DNA from 3 places in the Parageobacillus sp. VR-IP genome. Region 3 is predicted to be linked to each of the others. Evidence: predicted binding sites of a transcription regulator. Region 3 holds the regulator's gene; each other region holds the start of a gene.
The links. The regulator LexA, encoded in region 3, represses DNA repair genes until DNA is damaged. The targets are predictions, from matches to a motif close to CGAACATATGTTCG.
Positions count from the first base shown of each region.

Region 1 (7,014 bases), on a different contig from region 3:
TCAAGATCTTGCAGTAATTTGTTCATCTCGCGGTAATCATCGCGCTGCCATTCTAATATTTGTTTCTTTTGCTTTAACTTATCCAGCGGCATCCGTTCCACTTTCATTAAGTCCTTAACGATCTGATCGATATCCATCCCGCTCGCCAGTCCGCCAATGCGCATCGTACTTGCCATTTTCACTCACCACCATTAAATTTTTTTATCAACAATTAAGCCGACAAATTCCATCATTGCCGCGTACATATCCAACAGCTTTTTCGGCGGAATTTCGCGAATCACTTCATGTGTCCGCTCATCGACAATTTGCACGTAATACTCCTTCAGCTCGTCATGCAGCTCAAACTTAATGGACGTATGGCTTGGCTGCAGGAATTCGTTTAAGCCTTTCACGACTTCTTCCAGTTTTTCTTTCGGGAGGTCTTGCTGCGGAGTTTCTGAAGCGCTCGCATGGTTGTGCTTTTGCGACTCTATCACACTGGTTTCCTTTTCATTGCGAATACGTTCATAGAAATAAGATAGAGAATGTGAAGAAACCCGTTCCACCGACATAAACGCCCGCTCCTTTGCATGAACACTATCTATTGTTTATATCGGATGGAGATGGGGAGTTGTGAAGGGGGAGGGGAAAATAAAAGAACAGGGGATTATTTCTTGTGTACAATATATTCATACTCTCCCCGGAATCCTTATAAAATATTGTTCTTCTACCTCTATTTGCTTCTTGCTTGTGTGAAAAATATATAATTCCTTCTCCGGAAAAGTTTTATGCTACTGCTTATAACCATTCCATGCATCGGACGCACTATGATACCGATTGATCACTGTCATTTCCTCAATGATACGTTTGTCATTTTGCGAATAAGCCGAAACAGCCTCTACCAAAACAAATTGATTCGGATATTGCTTACGTCTCTCTGACCATTTCATTTGTTGGTCTCCATTTCTTTTTATTTATTTTATCGCTAATCACCTTACACACATATAAAAAACAACATCTTTAATTTAAACGATGACAGTTTTAACCCTAAAAGTTCCTCTCCTTTAGTAACAATGAGAACAATGAACATTAAGCTGCACCCCATTACTAATCAAAAGGGATACAATTTTGCGAAACCCTTTTTCACGAAAATCATCAGGCATGATCACAATCAACGTGTAATCGGCGAGCGAATGGTAAAACTGCATTTTTCGGCCCGCCTTCTCCGCATACCACTTGTAACGCGTCGAACCATATAGTCCGAAATATTCGGCAATCCACTTTCTGCCGTTTTGTTCGATCACCCAGTCAGGGATGTATACTTCGTCATATTCGTGGTTCACAAAACGACATCCTTCTCTTTCCACTTTCCCATCAACGACCGCGCGAATCAAAAAGTTATGGATTTCTAGTTCTTCTTTTGAATCGCACAATTGCCCGTCCACGCCTACAAGTAAGCGAAACTCCTCGGGGGAAAATGTGTATTCCGGGTAGGATTCCATAATCCAACGGTAAAATTTGCTGTCGTAATGGCGATCGACCATGCTGATAAACCGCGGGAAATGCTTGCGAAAATACGCCCGGTTTAACCGCGGCAACTCCTCACGGCCGATCCCCCGCTTAGCACAAAACGTCCGCAGCGCCTGCACCCGGTTTTGCGGCGAATGCCAATGTTGGTTTGGCACACGCTGAAACTCTGTCACATCATACTTACCCGGAAACACCGCCTCTATAATCTCAATCGGCGAACCGTGATATTCATGCAACAGACCAGTCAACCCTTCCTCCATCAGCCGCTGTTTCGTCATAAAACGCGGGACATCCTGTTCGGCTATTTTCTCCCTGTCAATCAAATCCATAATTGCCCGTTTTACATTGTCGATATCTTTCCAATAGCCATTTGGTTTTGTGTGAAAATCATCGAGTGAAAATTGGTTGGGGAAAAGATACTGGATGAACGCTGAAGGAGATCCGCGGTGATGTTTTAACGCTGCACTAAAACGATATTGCAAAAGCATTTGTTGCGTCACTTTCTTCGGCACGTCTTCGAACCGAATCTTTTCTTGACGAAGCATGTCCATAAACTGCTCTCTCAAAAATTCGCGGTTTGTTGCATAACCTTGAGGAATTTTTTTAAAATCCGTTTCTTTAAAACGGCCGGGGTATAGGGCGTTCATAAGGCGAAATGGAGAATAACCGTACCGCTTTAAAGGATTGGAAAATCCCCATTCGACAAGCACATATCGATTTACTTTTTGAGGGATCTCCTCAATCTTGATTCCCTCTTTATCCAAATACCACTCCAAACGTTTACGTATATTTTCAACATTACGCCAATAATCAACTGGGACACGGTAGAAGTCGAATTCATTATATTGGTTAGGGTAAACAAACTTAATGAGCCGACGGGGAGATTTAAACCGATTCAAAACTCCCCAAAGTTTTTGTTCTCCAATAATCTTTTTATTTATCTTCGGAATTTGTTCCCTTGATAAACCAAGTTGTACTTCTAGCACATAGCGTACCAAGATAATGACATTTTCGTCCTTTTCCCATGTCCCTGCCGGAAGCGCCTTTCTCTTTCCAGCTAGCAATTCTTTGTACACACCTACAATCGGGAATTGCTCCAATTCGTAACAAGGAATTGTCCGATATTCATTTGTATCCGTCACTTGAATCACCCCTTACGATTATAGCATATATACAAACATACGTTCTATATAATTTTAAAATTTTTTGTCTTATCATCCTAACAAAAGAAATACCGAGGAATCCAAATGTCCCTCGGTATGTTTTCTCGTTTTAACGAAGCAATTGCAATACTCCTTGTGGTTGTTGGTTGGCTTGCCATGCCTCAACGTCTTTCGAACGTTGTGTAGACTACATCTTCACCTTTCCAGCTTGCCGCTGGCGAAGGGCTGGGCGCTTCGGTTCGGCTATCTTGCCTCCCCTACGGACTTCATCACCATAGCGTTTCGCCTTAGGTGGTATGTCCTAGTCGTTGAACCTTCTCCACCCTTTCGGGACAGGAGCTTGGCTGCTGGTTGCCCATTGTTGCATCTTTCTTTTTTCCAGCCGTCACACCTGCCGTTTCCAGCTACGTTGTGGCAAGGAAAGTTTTAGGGCTTCCCAGCAATTCACCCAGTGATTCTCTTAGCCGTTTCCAGCTAAGACGCCCTGCGAACCGGATTACCGAAGCAGCTGCAACACAGCCTGCGGCAGTTGGTTTGATTGAGCCAACATCGCTTGTGCGGCTTGCGCCAAGATGTTGTTTTTCGTAAACTCCATCATTTCTTTGGCCATCGTGCCACCCGCCCTTTCGGTACGGGACAAGACTACATCTTCACCCTCAGCTTTACCTGTTAGGGGCCGGGCGCTTCGGATGAACGAGGACGATGGAAAATCCTCTTCACCCTACGGACTTCATCACCATAGCGTTTCGCCTTAGGTGGTATGTCCTAGTCGTTGAACCTTCTCCACCCTTTCGGGACAGGAGCTTGGCTGCTGGTTGCCCAATCCTTTGACTTTTCAAGCCATCACGCCTGCCGTTTCCAGCTACGTTGTGGCGTCAAAGGCTCTAAGGGGTTTCCAGCAATTCACCCGGTGATGCTCCTAGCCGTTTCCAGCTAGGACGACTCTGCCTGTCGCTGCTTAGGCAGCTAAGGCATAATCAACGTCACGGATGCGAGACTCAGCGGCTGTTAAGTTTTCTGCAGCTGTACCTAAGTTATTGATTGTGTGCTCTAAACGGTTTTGGTATGCACCAAGCTTAGAACGCTCAGCTGATACATTTTTGATTGCATCATCAATAACATCGATTGCAGCTGTAGCGTTAGCATTAGTAGAAACATCTAGAGCCTTAAACTGTCCAGTGCTTGTAGTTCCATCAGTAACATCAGTAGCTGTTGTATAAGTAGCTACTTTACCTGATGAAGCAGTTACAGTTGTTCCTGTAGCAGTTGCTACTTTTAACAAAGTAGACGTTGCACGCATATCACTAATATTTATCCCAATGCTTTGACCACCATTTGCACCAATTTGGAATGTTAACCCATCGGTTGCTGGAGTCGGGTTTGTTGTTCCAGCTGTTAAACCAATCGCTGATAAGTTACCAGAAGTTGCAGCATTTATTGTAATTGAATCAGTAGTGTTAGTAGCAGTGATTTCGATTTTGCCACTATTGTTAGTGACAGTTACACCTGGACCTAAGGCTGTCTGTAAATCATTAACTAAGTCAGCCATTGTCTTAGTTGTACCATCATAGTCCTGGTTTAATGTAACAGTTTTAGTAGTGGTGCCAATATCTACAGTAAATACTAAGTTTGCACTGCTAAAATTCGTACCTGCCCCAAGAGTAACTGCACTTCCAGTTACCTTTGCAGCTGCAGCAGGTGAACCAGCTTTTGTTCCATCAAGTAATTTTTGAGTGTTAAACTCTGTAGTATTCCCAATACGGTTAATTTCCGATGTTAATTGGTTAATCTCTTTTTGAATTTCCCCACGATCAGTAGTAGTATTTGTATCGTTTGCTGCTTGAACGGCTAACTCACGCATACGTTGAAGGATAGAGTGAACTTCGTTTAAAGCCCCTTCTGCTGTCTGGAGGAGTGAGATTCCGTCCTGTGCATTGCGTGACGCTTGCTCTAACCCACGAATTTGCCCGCGCATTTTTTCAGAGATGGCAAGACCCGCCGCATCATCACCAGCGCGGTTAATGCGAAGACCAGAAGATAGTTTTTCCATGTTTTTCGCTGCTGCGCTTTGACCGATCGTCAACTGACGGTACGTATTCAATGCGGCAATGTTGTGGTTAATTCTCATCTTCTTTTCCTCCTTGAAATTTTTTTATTCCACGTCCTTGTGGAATGATAGATTCGCAGATAGATAGAAAGTCGGCCGCCTTCGTCTCTATCCTGCTTTCACTTTTATTATCGTCAGCAAGTTTTCCTTGTTTAATACTTTTATAGACTTTTTTTATAAAAAATCGGTCATTTTTGAACAAAAGTAAAAATCCCCCTAATGCCATTTAGAGGGATCGTTTTATTTGTTCATTTAATTTTTGTAATAAATCTTTGGAGACGAGAGACGCTTCGCTATTTTCTTTTTGGATGGCGAGATAGATTTCTTTCCGATGAACTTCAACATGTTTCGGCGCGTTGATACCAAGCTTCACTTGATCTCCTTGGATGGCGAGAACAGTGATTTCGATGTCATCGCCGATTTGAATCGCTTCTTTCAGTTTGCGTGTTAACACAAGCATCTGCTCCCGCCTCCTTTATTTCACTTCATCTTTTTTTCAGGGAATAGCCGATGTTTCGTTTTATACGGTGTATTCGTTAAAATTACTTGTTTGCCGAGCTTCTTTTCATAGTTCAGCACAATCGGCGCTTGCAAATTGGCAGTCGTGTTGTCAAACGGGTCAGCAACCGTGAGAATGACATATACTGCCACTTCTTTTTCTGAAGAAAGTTCGAGCTGCGTTACCGTTTGTTCATCAAGTTCGATATCGTAATCCGGAAAATACCCTAACGGATCAATCATCGCAAATCCGAGTGCTGGCGTTTTAACCGATTGTAAAATAACAAACGGGGTATCCTCAAGCGGCAATAAAACGAATTGTTTTTCGTCTAAAAAACCTGGAATACCGCACTCGAAATGAAAAATATCCTTTTCATTAATTTCAATTTCACCATGATATTTTGTACGAAGTTTCATCGTTTCACACCTTTTTACTAAATGGAAATTTCAAAATTAGTACCAACAAACCGTAAGTTGACGAAATCGATTTTTAAAGAATTGCGCTGCGCAAGATCTATCGTCACTTTTCCCGGCGTATAGTGAATCATCGGCTTGTTTATTTTGGCGCGAATAATCGGTTGATGGACTTTTACATCTATGTGCACTTTTGCTGGTTCAAAGTTCGTTTTTACACTAAAGAGAGAAGGAATCCAGCCAATATTGAAGTCGTATATCGGATCCTCGCTGTTTTCTTTTGCCTGCTCGGCGATCGGATTACCCCCGTCTTCAATTCTCATTAATTCATCTCCTTGTCTAGAGACTCGAGCAATGCCTTCCAACCAGTCTTCATAACCTTTTTCGGCAAATTCTTCAATGAGTCGGAAAATACTCTTCAAATTCATATCTTCCCATGCTTTTGTTTGGTCAATGGTTAGTTTGGCTGGTGTCGTTTCAATCTTCATTTCTGCCGGAGGTTGCTGCAGATCAAGCTCTGCTGGCGGCTGTTTAATTTCCTGCACAGGCGGAGTTGTCTTGATCGCGATTTTCGCAAAGGTAGATTGTAAACGAATTTGCGGCAGTTTCATATTTCATTCCCTCCTAGAGGAAAAGCTATCTTGTCCTCACAAGATAGCTTAACGTAAAAAGTCAAGGAGCGTCGGCTGAATAATGCGGGCACCAACACCTAGCGCGGCGCGATGTACACTTTCTTGTGTTTTTAAATCAGTGATGACACGTTCTATATCGGCATCCTCATTATCTGATAACATGCGGTTGGCGATAATTTCTTGTTGATCAACTCGGTTTTCCATCAATTCGATTCGATTCATGCGCGCCCCCAATTCCGCGCGAGCGTTTAGGAAATTGTTAATATGCTTATCAATATAACTAAGGTATTGATTTAAATCCTTTCCTGATTTTGTTGGATTATTCAAATCTTGATTCAATAACTCTAAATCACTGAACAACCCATTTCCCGGTTGTGGGGGAGTATTCGCGCTGTCGTAACTAAACACTTTTGTTGGATCAACGTTGACTGGAATATAAATCCCTTTCGATAATTCGATTTTGACTTCATTTTGGTTCGTCGACACTGGCGGCGTTCGGTTTAAATCCACTGGCTGCTGCAATGTATTGGTACCATTAAAAATATATTTATCTCCGACCTTCGTATTCGCAATCGTAACAAGATGGTCTGTCAGCTGCTGAACTTCTTGCGCAATCGCTGCACGTTGGCTTGCTTCATATGTATCATTGCTCGCTTGCACCACAAGCTCGCGAATTCGCTGCAATACTTGT
Region 1 is NZ_JABVYQ010000002.1:213,296-220,309, forward strand. It holds gene HT574_RS06575 (flagellar hook-associated protein 2) at 1-176, opposite strand, end outside; gene flaG (flagellar protein FlaG) at 192-551, opposite strand; gene HT574_RS19830 (hypothetical protein) at 771-929, opposite strand; gene HT574_RS06590 (DUF4046 domain-containing protein) at 1,044-2,651, opposite strand; gene HT574_RS06595 (flagellin) at 3,169-3,282, opposite strand; gene HT574_RS06600 (flagellin N-terminal helical domain-containing protein) at 3,631-4,800, opposite strand; gene HT574_RS06605 (hypothetical protein) at 4,790-4,981, opposite strand; gene csrA (carbon storage regulator CsrA) at 5,006-5,239, opposite strand; gene fliW (flagellar assembly protein FliW) at 5,260-5,694, opposite strand; gene HT574_RS06620 (DUF6470 family protein) at 5,712-6,302, opposite strand; gene flgL (flagellar hook-associated protein FlgL) at 6,351-7,014, opposite strand, start outside.
Region 1: a site for LexA is predicted at 2,684-2,697, ahead of HT574_RS06590 (DUF4046 domain-containing protein). Genes of this name have one in related genera too.

Region 2 (7,014 bases), 580 kb from region 3:
ATGGGGAAGGTGTATCGGAATTCGCCGGTTGAGTGATATCGCTTCTTTTCCGTTGCTGTTGCTTCTAGTTTCATTGCTTAACTTTGCCGTCAGTCCGCTTGTGAATACGGTGTCGCGCTATGAAGAGCACGCGGCGGATCGATATGCGATCGAGCTGACGGGGAATAAAGAGGCGGCGATTTCTTCGTTTCAAAAGCTGACAAAAGCAGGGTTAAGCGAAGTCAATCCACCGCTTGTTGTAAAAGTATTCCGTTATACCCACCCAACGATGTTAGAACGGATCGTCTTTTTAAAAGAGTATGCGCCCCCTTTGCAGGAAGAATGATGACAAAGCAGAAAGGAATTCCTTTCTGCGTATTTTTTTCAAAAATTTTAAAAAAACTATTTTCTTTTTTGTTTTTCTGTTATATAATAACTACGTACAAATCGATAATGTATTATAACAATATAGAGATGGGGGAAGGAAAATGGCGAGTTTTACAGAACGTGTCAAACAATTAGAAGAAAGCTGGAAAAATGAAGAGCGCTGGAAAGGAATTGTCCGCCCGTACAGTGCCGAAGATGTCATTAAATTGCGCGGTTCGATTGACATCGAATATACATTGGCCCGGCGCGGAGCAGAAAAACTATGGAAATTGTTGAATAGCGAAGATTATATTAACGCGTTAGGAGCGTTAACTGGAAACCAAGCTGTTCAGCAAGTTAAAGCAGGGCTAAAAGCGATTTACTTGAGCGGCTGGCAGGTGGCGGCAGATGCAAACCTTGCCGGACAAATGTATCCGGACCAAAGCTTATATCCGGCAAATAGCGTACCACATGTGGTGAAGCGGATTAATCAAGCGCTGCAGCGCGCAGATCAAATTCAATATTTGGAAGGAAGCGGCGATATCGATTATTTCGTGCCGATTGTCGCCGACGCTGAGGCTGGATTCGGCGGCCAGCTGAACGTGTTTGAATTAATGAAGGCGATGATTGAGGCGGGAGCAGCCGGCGTCCACTTTGAAGATCAGCTTTCTTCGGAGAAAAAATGCGGTCACTTAGGCGGAAAAGTGCTACTTCCAACGCAAACAGCGGTACGTAATTTAATTGCGGCGCGTCTTGCAGCAGATGTCATGGGTGTACCGACCGTGTTAATCGCTCGTACGGATGCAAATGCAGCGAATTTAATTACGAGTGATATTGACCCGTACGACCAAGAATTTATTACTGGCGAGCGGACGACAGAAGGCTTTTACCGCACAAGAGCAGGGCTTGACCAAGCGATCGCCCGCGGCTTAGCGTATGCGCCGTATGCAGATTTAATCTGGTGCGAAACAAGCGAGCCAAACTTGGAAGAAGCGCGCCGCTTTGCAGAAGCGATTCATGAAAAATTCCCAGGCAAATTGCTTGCTTACAACTGCTCGCCATCATTTAACTGGAAGAAAAAATTGGACGATGAAACGATTGCCAACTTCCAAAAAGAACTCGCAAAAATGGGTTACAAATTCCAATTCGTTACACTCGCTGGTTTCCATACGCTAAACTACAGCATGTTCGAATTGGCGCGCGGATACAAAGAGCGCGGCATGGCAGCATATGCAGAATTGCAACAGGCGGAATTTGCTGCAGAAAAATATGGTTACACAGCTACAAAACATCAACGCGAAGTCGGTACCGGCTACTTCGACGAAGTGGCGCAAGTGATTTCTGGCGGTCAATCATCGACGATTGCGCTAAAAGGTTCGACGGAAGAAGAGCAATTTACGACGGCATAAGGGGAAATGGGGGAGTTTTATATAAAGAAGGGCATGCTTCACATAAGCGTGCCCTTTTTCCTTTTATAGGATTGTATCATTTGGGAAAAATAACGCATCCTAAGCATAGGAGGCGATCATATGGAAAAAGGACAGGGGAAAAGAGAAATGCCGTTCGAACCGGCGTTGCATTCGGAGTTCCGCATGAGCACAGATTTCCATTTTCAGCCGGCGTTTATGAACGAGGAAGCATATGCGGGAGATTCGGTCGGCGAGCATACGGCGCTCGAACAGGCGAATGAATACTTAGCGGCAAAAGAGGTTCATCAAGTGTTTCATAATTCTTGAACAAAACCCATGACTTTTGTTATGGGTTTTCTGTGTGTTTTATGGTAAAAAATGATTTAATGTTTTTTGAAAATATAGAAAAATATAACTATTAATGGTATGATAGAATTAGATACAATGTCCCAATAAGAGAGGAGAGAAAATAGAATGAAGGTAAATGAATTTGTCGTCCTCGATAAATTTATTATCAGCCGCTACACGATGGCGGTCTTGCCCCATCACTTTCACGGCGATTCCTATGCGAAAGTGATTGAGGAAGACGGAGAGTGTATCGTGAAAATGAGACCGATCGATATTATTAAACGAAGCTGCGACTATTATGGAGCTAGTTTTCGCGGCCGAAAAGAGGGAACGAGAGCCGTTATCGGCATTACCCATAAAGCTCCAATCGCCATTGAACCGCTCAACGAAATTTACGTTTTCCCGACAATTTCCCCAAGTGATTCCCGCTGTGTATGGCTGTCACACATTCACGTATATAAATATGAACCTACCAAAAATGATCAGACAATCGTTTATTTTACAAATGAAAAAAGTATTTTACTGGATGTTTCCTATCATTCTTTTGTCAATCAACTGTACCGAACAGCTCAGCTTAGAACGAAGCTCTCGGAGCGGATGGAAGCAAGGGAGCGTAAATTGCAATATGTATTTCGCATGAATCGATCGAAAGACTGGCAGCAGCAATGAATCCTCGCTAAACGATATTACATCAATCGGCTTTTCCCGCACTTGAAACAGAAAGCCATGAACGTGCCGCATCTCTAATAATGAAAATATTTCAATCATTAGCATTGTAAAGATTAGTTCAAATTCCCCGTAGAAGTGTGTAAAATAAATATATAAACATAAGGAATTTGAATGGGGAGTATACATGGACATCGAAACAATAAAACAATGGTTTACTCTCGAAAACGTACTATTGGTTCTGGAACAATACCGCTCTTTTGGAATGCTTCCAGGAATTGTGGCAACATTGTTGGAATCATTTTTTCCCATCTTGCCAATGTTTGTATTTGTGATGGCTAATGCGGCTGCATTTGGCTTATGGAAGGGATTTTTGATTTCTTGGATTGGTGCCTGCCTCGGTTCAATTCTCGTTTTTTGGCTGACGCGAAAAATCGGACAGAAACGCTTTTTTCGTTTTGTCAGCCGCCACCGGAAAGTTAGACAGTTTATGTATTGGATTGAAAGACATGGTTTTGGCCCCGTGTTTTTGTTATATTGTTTTCCCTTCACTCCATCAGCGGTGGTAAACATTGTCGCGGGATTGTCACGGATCAGCCGGCAGCAGTTTGTTTTAGCGGTATTATTAGGGAAAATGGTTATGATTTTTACCATTAGTTTTATCGGTTATGACATTGTGGCGCTTGTGAAGCAACCGTTGCGCACGATCGCGATTGCAGTTGTTATTATATTGTTATGGTACACGGGAAAAAGGGTGGAAGCGAGATTTTCGCTTACTGAGAAACAGAGCAATGAGGGAGGCGCAGAATGACAAGTGATGGGAAAATGAAGAAAAACGGAAGATGGTGGCGCAAGCTGGCTCTTTTTGCCGGGGTGCTTGCAGTGATTTTCATTCGGCTTTTTTGCTTCACCAATTATATGGTGGAAGGAAAATCGATGATGCCGACATTACAGGAAGGAAATTTGCTCATCGTCAACAAGCTAAGTTATCATATCGGGCATATTCAGCGGTTTGATGTCATTGTTTTTCATGCCAATAAAAAAGAAGATTACGTCAAACGCGTCATCGGGCTTCCCGGCGATCAAATCGCATATAAAAACGATGTGCTGTACGTTAATGGAAGAAAAGTCAATGAACCCTATTTGCAGCCATATAAGCAAAAATTGATTGACGGAAAGCTGACAGGAGATTTTACGTTAGAGGAACTGACAGGGAAAAAAAGGGTGCCGGAAGGATACATTTTTGTCCTTGGTGATAACCGGCTAAGCAGCTGGGACAGCCGCCATTTTGGATTCGTGAAAATCAGTCAGGTAGTAGGGAAAGTAGATTTGCGCTACTGGCCTGTGCGGCAGTTCGCAGTCCAGTTTTAATGAAAAAGCGGGGAACATAAAAATCGTCAATGAATGGAATGTTTGGCAGGTTGTCTCGTCATGCATGCCGTTTGCAATATCATTTTCAAAAGGACTAAAAAAAGGTATTCAGCGATGCGAATTGCGCGTGGATACCTTTTTTCTTTCGCCGATGGAAAATAAAACGTGTTGCGATAGCAGTGCTTTCCTTTTACACTGGTTACGTAGGAATGGAAAGGGAAGCGCGCTTTTTTCTTCCAAAACACGAACATATGTGCTAAAATGAAGGAAATAATGGAAAATGAAGGTGATATCCATGTCGCTTCGATTTCTGCTAGGAAGATCAGGAAGCGGAAAAACGGCAACATGCTTAAATGAGATTCGCCGCAAATTACAAGAAGAGCCGAAAGGAAAACCGATTATTTATCTTGTCCCGGAACAAATGACGTTTCAATCCGAATACGCGTTGATACATACACCTGGAATTGGCGGAATGATCCGCGCACAAGTATTTAGTTTTACACGGCTGGCGTGGCGGGTCTTGCAGGAAACGGGTGGAATGAATCGATATCATATTAACGATGTTGGCATGCAGATGATGATCCGCAAAATTGTGGAACATCGCAAGCAGCAACTGCAATTATTTGGGCGTGCGGTTGATAAAACCGGTTTTATTCAACAGCTTTATGACATGATTACGGAGTGTAAACGGTATTGCCTTACCCCACAGCAGCTCCGCCAACACGCACAAGAGTTGGAGGAACATCGAAAAAAACCCGTTGAAAAAGTGCTGGCGGATAAGTTAAATGATATATCGATGATTTATGAGGAACTGGAAAAAAGTTTAGCCAATCACTATATCGATTCGGAAGACTATTTGCGGCTGCTTGCGGAAAAAATTCCGCAATCGCGCTACTTGCGCGACGCCGAGATTTATGTGGACGGCTTTCATCAATTTACCCCGCAGGAGTATATGGTGCTTGAGCAGCTGTTGATTCATTGCCGTCGCGTCACCGTTTCGTTGACGGTGGATGCGCCTTATGACGAACGGCTGCCAAACGAATTGCATCTCTTTTATTTAACGGCAAAAACATACCATGACATTCGCGAAATAGCGCTGTTAAATGGGGTTGCGATCGAAGATCCGGTCGTGCTGGGCGAAAATAGGCGCCACCAGGAAGCGGCGATCGTCCACCTTGAAGCACATTATCATGATCGCCCCGCCGTTGTCTATTCGGAAAAGAGCGATGCGATTTGCGTGTATGAAGCGGCAAACCGCCGGGCAGAAATCGAGGCGATCGCGCGGGAAATCGTTCATCTTGTCCGCGACAAAGGCTACTGCTATCGTGATATCGCCGTCATCGTCCGCAATACGGAAGCATATCGCGATTTCATCAAAACGATTTTTTCCGATTTTCATATTCCATATTTTATGGACGAAAAAGAGCCGATGCGCCATCACCCGCTCATTGAATTGCTACGGGCAAGCATGGAAATTGTGACGTCGCGGTGGCGTTATGAAGCAGTGTTCCGCGCGATTAAGACCGATTTGCTGTTTCCGGTTGGCGAAGATGTAGCCGCGCTGCGCGAAGCGATGGACAAGCTGGAAAATTACGTGCTCGCGTACGGCGTGAAAGGGGACAAATGGACGAACGGCGAACGTTGGACATACCGTCGCTATCAGGCATTAGAAGGGCTGGCGATTCCGCAGACGGACGAAGAGAAGCAATATGAAGAAAAGCTGAATCAATGGCGCGAGATGGTGGCATCTCCGCTTCTGCGGCTCGAGCGCCGCATGCGCCGGGCAAAAGACGGACGAGGCCTTTGCGAAGCGGTTTATCTATTTTTAGAAGAATTGCAAATTCCTAAAAAGCTGGAGAACATGAGCAAGGCGGCACAAGAGCAGGGAAAACTCGTCGAAGCAAGACATCATGAACAAGTATGGAACGCGGTGATCGATTTGCTCAACCAGTACGTGGAAATGCTAGGGGATGAAACGCTCCCTGTTACGGAGTTTGCGAACATTATTGAAACGGGTCTCGACCGTCTTGAATTTGCGCTTGTCCCGCCGGCAATGGATCAAGTGATTATCGCGCAGCTGGATCGTTCACGCCTCATCGATATAAAATGTGCATTTGTGATCGGAGTCAATGACGGGGTGATTCCGGCCAAAGCAAAAGAAGACGGGTTGATCGCCGAGGCGGAGCGGCAGCTATTGCACGAGCTGGGCGCGCGAGTAGCTCCGGGAGGGAGAGAGCAATTATTTTATGAACCTTTTTTCATCTATTTGGCATTAACGTGCCCAAGCGAACGCCTATATGTCACTTATCCGCTTGCCAATGAAGAAGGAAAAGCACTGCCGCCTTCGATCGTCATCAAGCATCTGGCTGATTTATTTCCGTATTTGCAAAAGCGTGTATGCGGAAACGATCCGCTCGATGCAGCGCCTGCGGAACAAGCATCGTTTGTGACCGCACCACGCGCGACGCAAACTTATCTCGTCGCACAGCTTCAGGCATGGAAGCGCAATTATTCCATTGACCCGCTATGGTGGGATGTATACAACTTTTTCATCAGCGACTCAAATTGGAAAAAACAGGTGCAAAAAGCAATCTCCGGGCTATTTTATACAAATGAAACAGCGCCGTTGAAAAAAGAAATCAGCAAGCGGCTGTATGGAAAAAAAATCCAAGCTAGCGTATCGCGCATGGAACAATTTCAAAAATGCCCGTTTTCCCATTTTGCTTCTCACGGTTTACGCCTAAAGGAGCGAACCGTCTTCCGGCTTGAAGCTCCGGACATCGGCCAGCTGTTCCATTCTGCGCTGAAAATGATATCCGACCGCCTGCGTGAAGCAAACACCGATTGGCGCCATTTATCCAAACAGCAATGCGAG
Region 2 is NZ_JABVYQ010000001.1:134,881-141,894, forward strand. It holds gene HT574_RS00825 (M48 family metallopeptidase) at 1-325, shown strand, start outside; gene aceA (isocitrate lyase) at 468-1,754, shown strand; gene HT574_RS00835 (hypothetical protein) at 1,875-2,081, shown strand; gene HT574_RS00840 (competence protein ComK) at 2,229-2,771, shown strand; gene HT574_RS00845 (TVP38/TMEM64 family protein) at 2,956-3,579, shown strand; gene lepB (signal peptidase I) at 3,576-4,139, shown strand; gene addB (helicase-exonuclease AddAB subunit AddB) at 4,435-7,014, shown strand, end outside.
Region 2: a site for LexA is predicted at 4,384-4,397, ahead of addB (helicase-exonuclease AddAB subunit AddB). Genes of this name have one in related genera too.

Region 3 (7,014 bases):
CTCGAAGAAATCACCGGCATCCGCGGCAGCGGCAGCGGCTCGCTAAAAGAATTTCAGATCAGTTACCAAAGCGTGCCGCTCACCCCGGAAGGGAAGGTGGATTTCGCTGCCGTCAAAGCGGCCATCCATGAGCGGACAAAAATGATCGGCATTCAGCGTTCAAGAGGCTATGCGACAAGACCATCCTTTACGATTGAAGAAATTCGCGAAATGATTTCTTTTGTCAAAACCGTGAAGCCCGATGTCGTCGTTTTCGTTGACAATTGCTACGGAGAATTTGTCGAAGAAAAAGAACCGTGCCATGTCGGCGCCGATTTAATCGCCGGCTCTCTCATTAAAAATCCCGGCGGGGGGCTTGCGAAAACAGGTGGTTATATTGTCGGGAAAAAACAATATGTAGAGGCCTGTTCGTACCGCATGACTTCACCGGGGATCGGTGCGGAGGCGGGACCGGCGTTATATAGCCTGCATGAAATGTATCAAGGCTTTTTCCTAGCGCCGCATATCGTCGGCCAGGCGCTAAAAGGGGCGGTTTTCACGGCTGCGATGTTAGAACGGATCGGTCTAAACACGGATCCTTCCTGGGATGCGGAGCGCACCGATTTAGTGCAATCTGTCCAGTTTGACGATCCAGAGCAAATGATCGCTTTTTGCCAGGCGATTCAATTTTCCTCTCCGGTTAATGCCCACTTCACCCCGTACCCAAGCTATATGCCTGGCTACGAGGATGATGTGATTATGGCAGCAGGAACCTTTGTCCAAGGAGCGAGCATTGAATTAACGGCGGACGGGCCGATCCGCCCGCCGTATGTGGCTTACGTACAAGGAGGATTAACATATTCCCATGTAAAAATCGCGATTTGTTCGGCGATTGACCAATTAATCGAAAAGCAATTAATTCGTTTGTAAGGAAATCTAACATTTTGTTGACACATTTTCTGACAGGTTGTAAAATGAAACTATCATAAGCGAGGAGGAATTGGCATGAATAGCAACATCCGTCGTTCCATGCCATTGTTTCCGATTGGGATTGTGATGCAATTGACCGAATTGTCCGCCCGCCAAATCCGTTATTATGAAGAGCATGGCCTCGTTTCTCCAGCACGAACCGAGGGAAACCGCCGCTTGTTTTCCCTCAACGATATCGATCGCCTTCTTGAAATCAAAGATTTGATTGATCAAGGAGTTAACTTGGCCGGCATTAAGCAAATTTTTGCGTCGCGGCAGGCCGATCGCAAAGAGCAGCCAGAAAAAGTGGAAAAAGTCGTGAAACAGAAGCTATCGGACGAGGAGCTGCGCGAAATTTTACGAACGGAGCTGCTGCAGGCGGGACGTTTCCAACGTGCATCACTTCGCCAAGGAGATCTCGCTCGCTTCTTTCATTAATGATCGTTGTCAGTAAAAAATTGGGAGCCGGGGAGGAGTTTCAAAATGGCAAAATATACAAGAGAAGACATTATGCGCATTGTCAAGGAAGAAAACGTCAAGTATATCCGCCTGCAATTTACCGATATTCTTGGCACGATTAAAAATGTCGAAATTCCAATCAGCCAGCTAGAGAAAGCGCTAGACAATAAAATGATGTTCGATGGTTCTTCGATTGAAGGATTTGTCCGCATCGAAGAATCGGATATGTATTTATACCCTGATTTGGATACGTTTGTCATTTTCCCGTGGACGGCGGAAAAAGGAAAAGTAGCCCGCTTTATTTGCGACATTTATAATGCAGACGGCACACCGTTTGAAGGATGTCCGCGCTATAACTTAAAGCGGGTGTTAAAAGAAATGGAAGCGCTCGGCTTTACTTCGTTCAACCTGGGCGCAGAGCCGGAGTTTTTCCTATTTAAATTAGATGAAAATGGGCGCCCTACGTTGGAATTAAATGACCAAGGCGGCTATTTCGATTTAGCGCCGACGGACTTAGGGGAAAACTGCCGGCGCGATATCGTGCTTGAACTTGAGGAAATGGGATTTGAAATTGAAGCTTCCCACCATGAAGTGGCGCCTGGCCAGCATGAAATTGATTTCAAATACGCCCATGCGGTGAAAGCGTGCGACGACATTCAAACATTTAAGCTTGTTGTCAAAACGATCGCCCGTAAACACGGCCTTCACGCCACATTTATGCCAAAACCGATCTTCGGCATTAACGGGTCTGGGATGCATTGCAATCTATCCTTGTTTAGAAATAATGAAAATGCGTTCTTTGATCCAAATGCGGATTTGCAATTAAGCGAAACAGCGCTGCAATTTATTGCCGGCGTGCTGAAACACGCACCAAGCTTTACGGCGGTAACGAACCCGACTGTCAACTCCTACAAACGTCTCGTTCCTGGCTATGAAGCGCCATGTTATGTAGCCTGGTCCGCCCGCAACCGCAGCCCGCTCATCCGCATTCCAGCTTCACGCGGCATGAGCACGCGCATTGAGGTGCGCAGCGTCGACCCGGCAGCCAATCCGTATTTGGCGATGGCCGTATTATTGGCAGCGGGCTTAGATGGAATCAAAAACAAGCTGACTCCACCGGCTCCGGTCGATCGCAACATTTACGTCATGACGAAAGAAGAGCGCTTAGAAGAAGGAATCGTCGACCTGCCAGCGACATTGGCGGAAGCGCTCGAAAACTTAAAGTCGGATGAAGTCATTGTACAAGCGCTCGGAAAACATTTATTCGAACATTTCGTCGAAGCGAAAGAAATCGAATGGGATATGTTCCGCACCGCGGTCCATCAGTGGGAACGCGATCAATATATGGAACTGTATTAAAAACGAAGAGGCTGTCTCATGAGGATGAGACAGCCTTTTTATCATGTGTTCAAGCAGAGAACTCTCCATCTGGCTTCGTTTTCTATTCTATTTCAATGAATAATGCGATAGACGCCGATCACTTTGCCGAGAATGGTGCAATTGCGGACGATAATTGGCTCTAAATTCGAATTTTCCGGCTGCAGGCGAATATGGTCTTTTTCTTTAAAAAAGCGCTTGACGGTTGCCTCATTATCCTCAGTCATCGCCACGACGATATCCCCATTATCGGCGGAAGACTGCTGGCGCACAATCACGTAGTCGCCATCCAAAATCCCAGCCTCAATCATGCTGTCGCCCATCACTTCAAGCATAAAAACTTGATCTTCCGAGGAAACGAGCCGTTTTGGCAGCGGAAAATAATCTTCGATGTTTTCAACCGCGGTAATTGGCTGTCCGGCCGTCACTTTTCCGATCATAGGCACGGAGACGACATCTTCTTTTTCCTTCGACGCGGTGAAATCGGCATCCAATATTTCAATCGCGCGCGGTTTCGTTGGGTCGCGGCGAATGTATCCTTTGCTTTCGAGCCGCGCTAGATGCCCATGGACGGTAGAGCTCGAAGCAAGCCCGACCGCTTCGCCAATTTCCCGGACGGAAGGAGGATATCCTTTTGTTTTTACCTCTTTTTTAATGAAATCTAAAATTTGCTGCTGCCGTTTTGATAGTTTCGTCATCCTATACACCTCTTGCCACATCATTTGCTTACATTATAACACGGCGATAGGGAAAAAACAAACATAAGTTCGAGATTTATATTGACACAAACAAATGTTCTTTATTATAATGAGGACAAATACGAACAAACATTCTCAAGGGGTGGGAAATATGAAGCGGATGATGGTGCATTATCTCCTCTTTTCTTCGATGCTGTTTATGGTGGTTGGAGCGCTGTTTTACGCAAACAAACCGGTGGAAAAAGATCAATATATGGAAATCACCGTTGCTTCTGGAGACACGCTTTGGAAACTGGCGAAAGAATATGAAGATCAACATCGGCTTTCCACCGAGGAATTCATCAACTGGGTTGTCGACGTTAACCACCTATCCGGCCAGCGGATTATTGCCGGTGAAAAAATTGTCATTCCTGTGTTAAAATCAGAGGAAGATAGACAGCTGGCTGTCAACCAATAATATGAAAAGAGGATGGTATCGCATGAAAGCGATTATTTACTGCCGCGTCAGCACCGAAAAAGAAGAGCAGGAAACGTCGCTCGAACGGCAGAAGGAAGAGCTTGAACAGCTTGCGAAGAAGCACGGCTTTGAAGTAGCGAAAGTGATTATGGAGCAGGCGAGCGGCTATGAAGTGGACAGAGAAGGCGTGTTTGAGCTGTTTTCAGCATTAAAAGAACAAGAGATTGATGCTCTTTTAGTTCAAGATGAAACAAGGCTGGGGCGCGGCCATGCGCGAATAGCCCTGCTTCATTGCATCCAAAAAGAAGGGGTAAAAATATATACCATCGCCCATAACGGTGAAATGCAGCTGTCGGAAGCGGATGAGATGGTGCTGAACATTATTAGCATTGTTGAAGAATATCAACGGAAAATACATAATTTAAAAATTAAGCGCGGGATGAAGCGGGCGGTGGAGCGAGGCTACCGTCCCGAACGAAATTTAAAACATATGGGAGAAAACGCTGGACGGGAACGAATAGATCTTCCTGTCGAAGAAATCGTCCGCTTGCGCCACAGCGGTTTGACGTTTGCCGAAATCGCCGCCACGTTGCGCGGCTTTGGCTATCACGTATCAAAAGCGACCGTCCATCGCCGCTATCGGGAATATGTCGATGAGCATGCTTCGCCGCATAAAAGATAGCTTTGCCCTGTTGTGGGCGGAACGGTATACGCGGCTATTACCTCTTTCATTTTGCCATATAGTGCAGGCGCCTTTTACAGCTTGCGGACGAAAAAGCAGGACCGTTGCAATTTTTCTTTTTGTCCTATAAGATGGGAGCGTAACAACAATAGGAAACGTAGGTGGAGGCAGTCATGTTATCGAAACAAAAAATCGCGCGAATTAATGAATTGGCGAAAAAGGCAAAAACGGCTGGTTTGACGGCAGACGAAGCGTTGGAACAGCAGCAGCTTCGCCAAGAATATATTCAGGTGTTTCGTGAAACGATGGTTCATATGCTTCATTCGGTCACGGTCATCGACCCTAACGGCAATGATGTCACGCCGAAAAAGTTAAAAGAAAGCCAAAAGAAGCGGATGAATTAATATTGTTGGAAAAAGAAAGCATGCTATAAAAAGATGCTTTCTTTTTCTGTTTTATGCGCCACTTAATATTGTACATCTGGAGCAATTTTCTATATGATAGAATTGAAACTATGTTGATGAAAGGATGGAAAGATATGCCGCATACGATCGAGGAACTAGCGATTACAACGATCCGTACTTTGTCCATCGACGCGATCGAAAAGGCAAAATCCGGGCATCCGGGAATGCCGATGGGTGCCGCCCCGATGGCGTATACGCTGTGGACGAAATTTATGAATCATAATCCGAGCAACCCGAAATGGTTTAACCGCGACCGTTTTGTTTTATCGGCGGGCCATGGCTCGATGCTGCTATACAGCTTGCTTCATTTAAGCGGTTACGACGTTTCTATGGAAGATATTCAACAATTCCGCCAATGGGGCAGTAAAACGCCGGGACATCCGGAATACGGACATACGCCGGGAGTGGAGGCAACGACTGGTCCGCTTGGCCAAGGGATTGCGATGGCCGTTGGCATGGCGATGGCGGAGCGTCATTTGGCAGCTACATATAACCGCGAAGGTTTTGAAATTGTTAACCACTACACATATGCAATTTGCGGCGACGGCGATCTAATGGAAGGGGTCGCTTCCGAAGCAGCGTCATTAGCGGGACATTTAAAACTTGGCCGCTTGATTGTTCTGTACGATTCGAACGATATTTCGCTTGATGGTGAATTACGTCTTTCCTTCTCCGAAAATGTACAGCAGCGCTTTCAAGCATATGGCTGGCAATATTTGCGCGTCGAAGACGGCAATGATATCGAAGAAATTGCAAAAGCGCTGGAAGAAGCGAGAGCAGATACAACCCGTCCGACGCTGATTGAAGTGAAAACGACGATCGGTTACGGCGCGCCAAATAAAGCAGGAACTTCCAATGTGCACGGCGCACCGCTTGGAGCCGAAGAGGCAAAACTGACAAAAGAAGCATATCAATGGACCTTTGCCGAAGATTTTTATGTGCCGCAAGAAGTATACGACCATTTCCGCGAAGTGGTCAAGGAAGCAGGCGAGAAAAAAGAAGCGGAATGGAATGAGCTGTTTGCTGCGTATGAGAAAGCATATCCGGATTTAGCGAACCAATTGAAATTGGCGATCAATGGCGAACTTCCAGAAGAATGGGAAAAATCGCTTCCAGTGTATGAAGAAGGAAAAAGCTTGGCAACGCGCGCCGCTTCCGGGGAAGTGATCAATGCGATTGCAAAAGCGGTTCCGCAACTATTTGGCGGTTCGGCTGACTTGGCTAGCTCCAACAAAACATTAATGAAAGGCGCGGGCAACTTTTTGCCGGAAAGCTATGACGGCCGCAACATTTGGTTTGGTGTGCGCGAATTTGCGATGGGCGCTGCTTTAAACGGAATGGCGCTGCACGGCGGTCTGAAAGTATTCGGCGGTACGTTCTTTGTGTTCTCCGATTACTTGCGTCCTGCCATCCGCCTCGCTGCCTTAATGGGCTTGCCGGTTACGTACGTGCTGACGCATGACAGCATTGCCGTTGGCGAAGATGGCCCGACACACGAGCCGGTCGAACATTTGGCGTCATTAAGAGCAATGCCGAATTTATCGGTTATTCGTCCGGCTGACGCGAATGAAACGGCGGCGGCATGGCGGCTGGCGCTGGAAGCAACCGATCATCCTACCGCACTGGTATTGACGCGGCAAAACGTGCCGACGCTGCCGAATACGGCAGAGCGGGCGTATGAAGGCGTGAAAAAAGGGGCATATGTGGTAGCGGAGGCGAAAAACGGCCAGCCGGAAGCGCTGCTGCTCGCATCCGGATCGGAAGTAAGCCTTGCCGTCAAAGCGCAAGCAGCACTGGCCGAAGAAGGCATTCACGTTTCCGTCATCAGCATGCCTTCCTGGGATCGCTTTGAAAAGCAGTCTGCCGATTATAAAGAACAAGTGCTGCCGCGCGCGGTGAAAAAACGGTTGGCGATCGAAATGGCCGCGT
Region 3 is NZ_JABVYQ010000001.1:712,877-719,890, forward strand. It holds gene HT574_RS03725 (methionine gamma-lyase family protein) at 1-909, shown strand, start outside; gene HT574_RS03730 (MerR family transcriptional regulator) at 985-1,386, shown strand; gene glnA (type I glutamate--ammonia ligase) at 1,432-2,766, shown strand; gene lexA (transcriptional repressor LexA) at 2,859-3,482, opposite strand; gene yneA (cell division suppressor protein YneA) at 3,634-3,939, shown strand; gene HT574_RS03750 (YneB family resolvase-like protein) at 3,962-4,621, shown strand; gene HT574_RS03755 (DUF896 domain-containing protein) at 4,795-5,025, shown strand; gene tkt (transketolase) at 5,160-7,014, shown strand, end outside.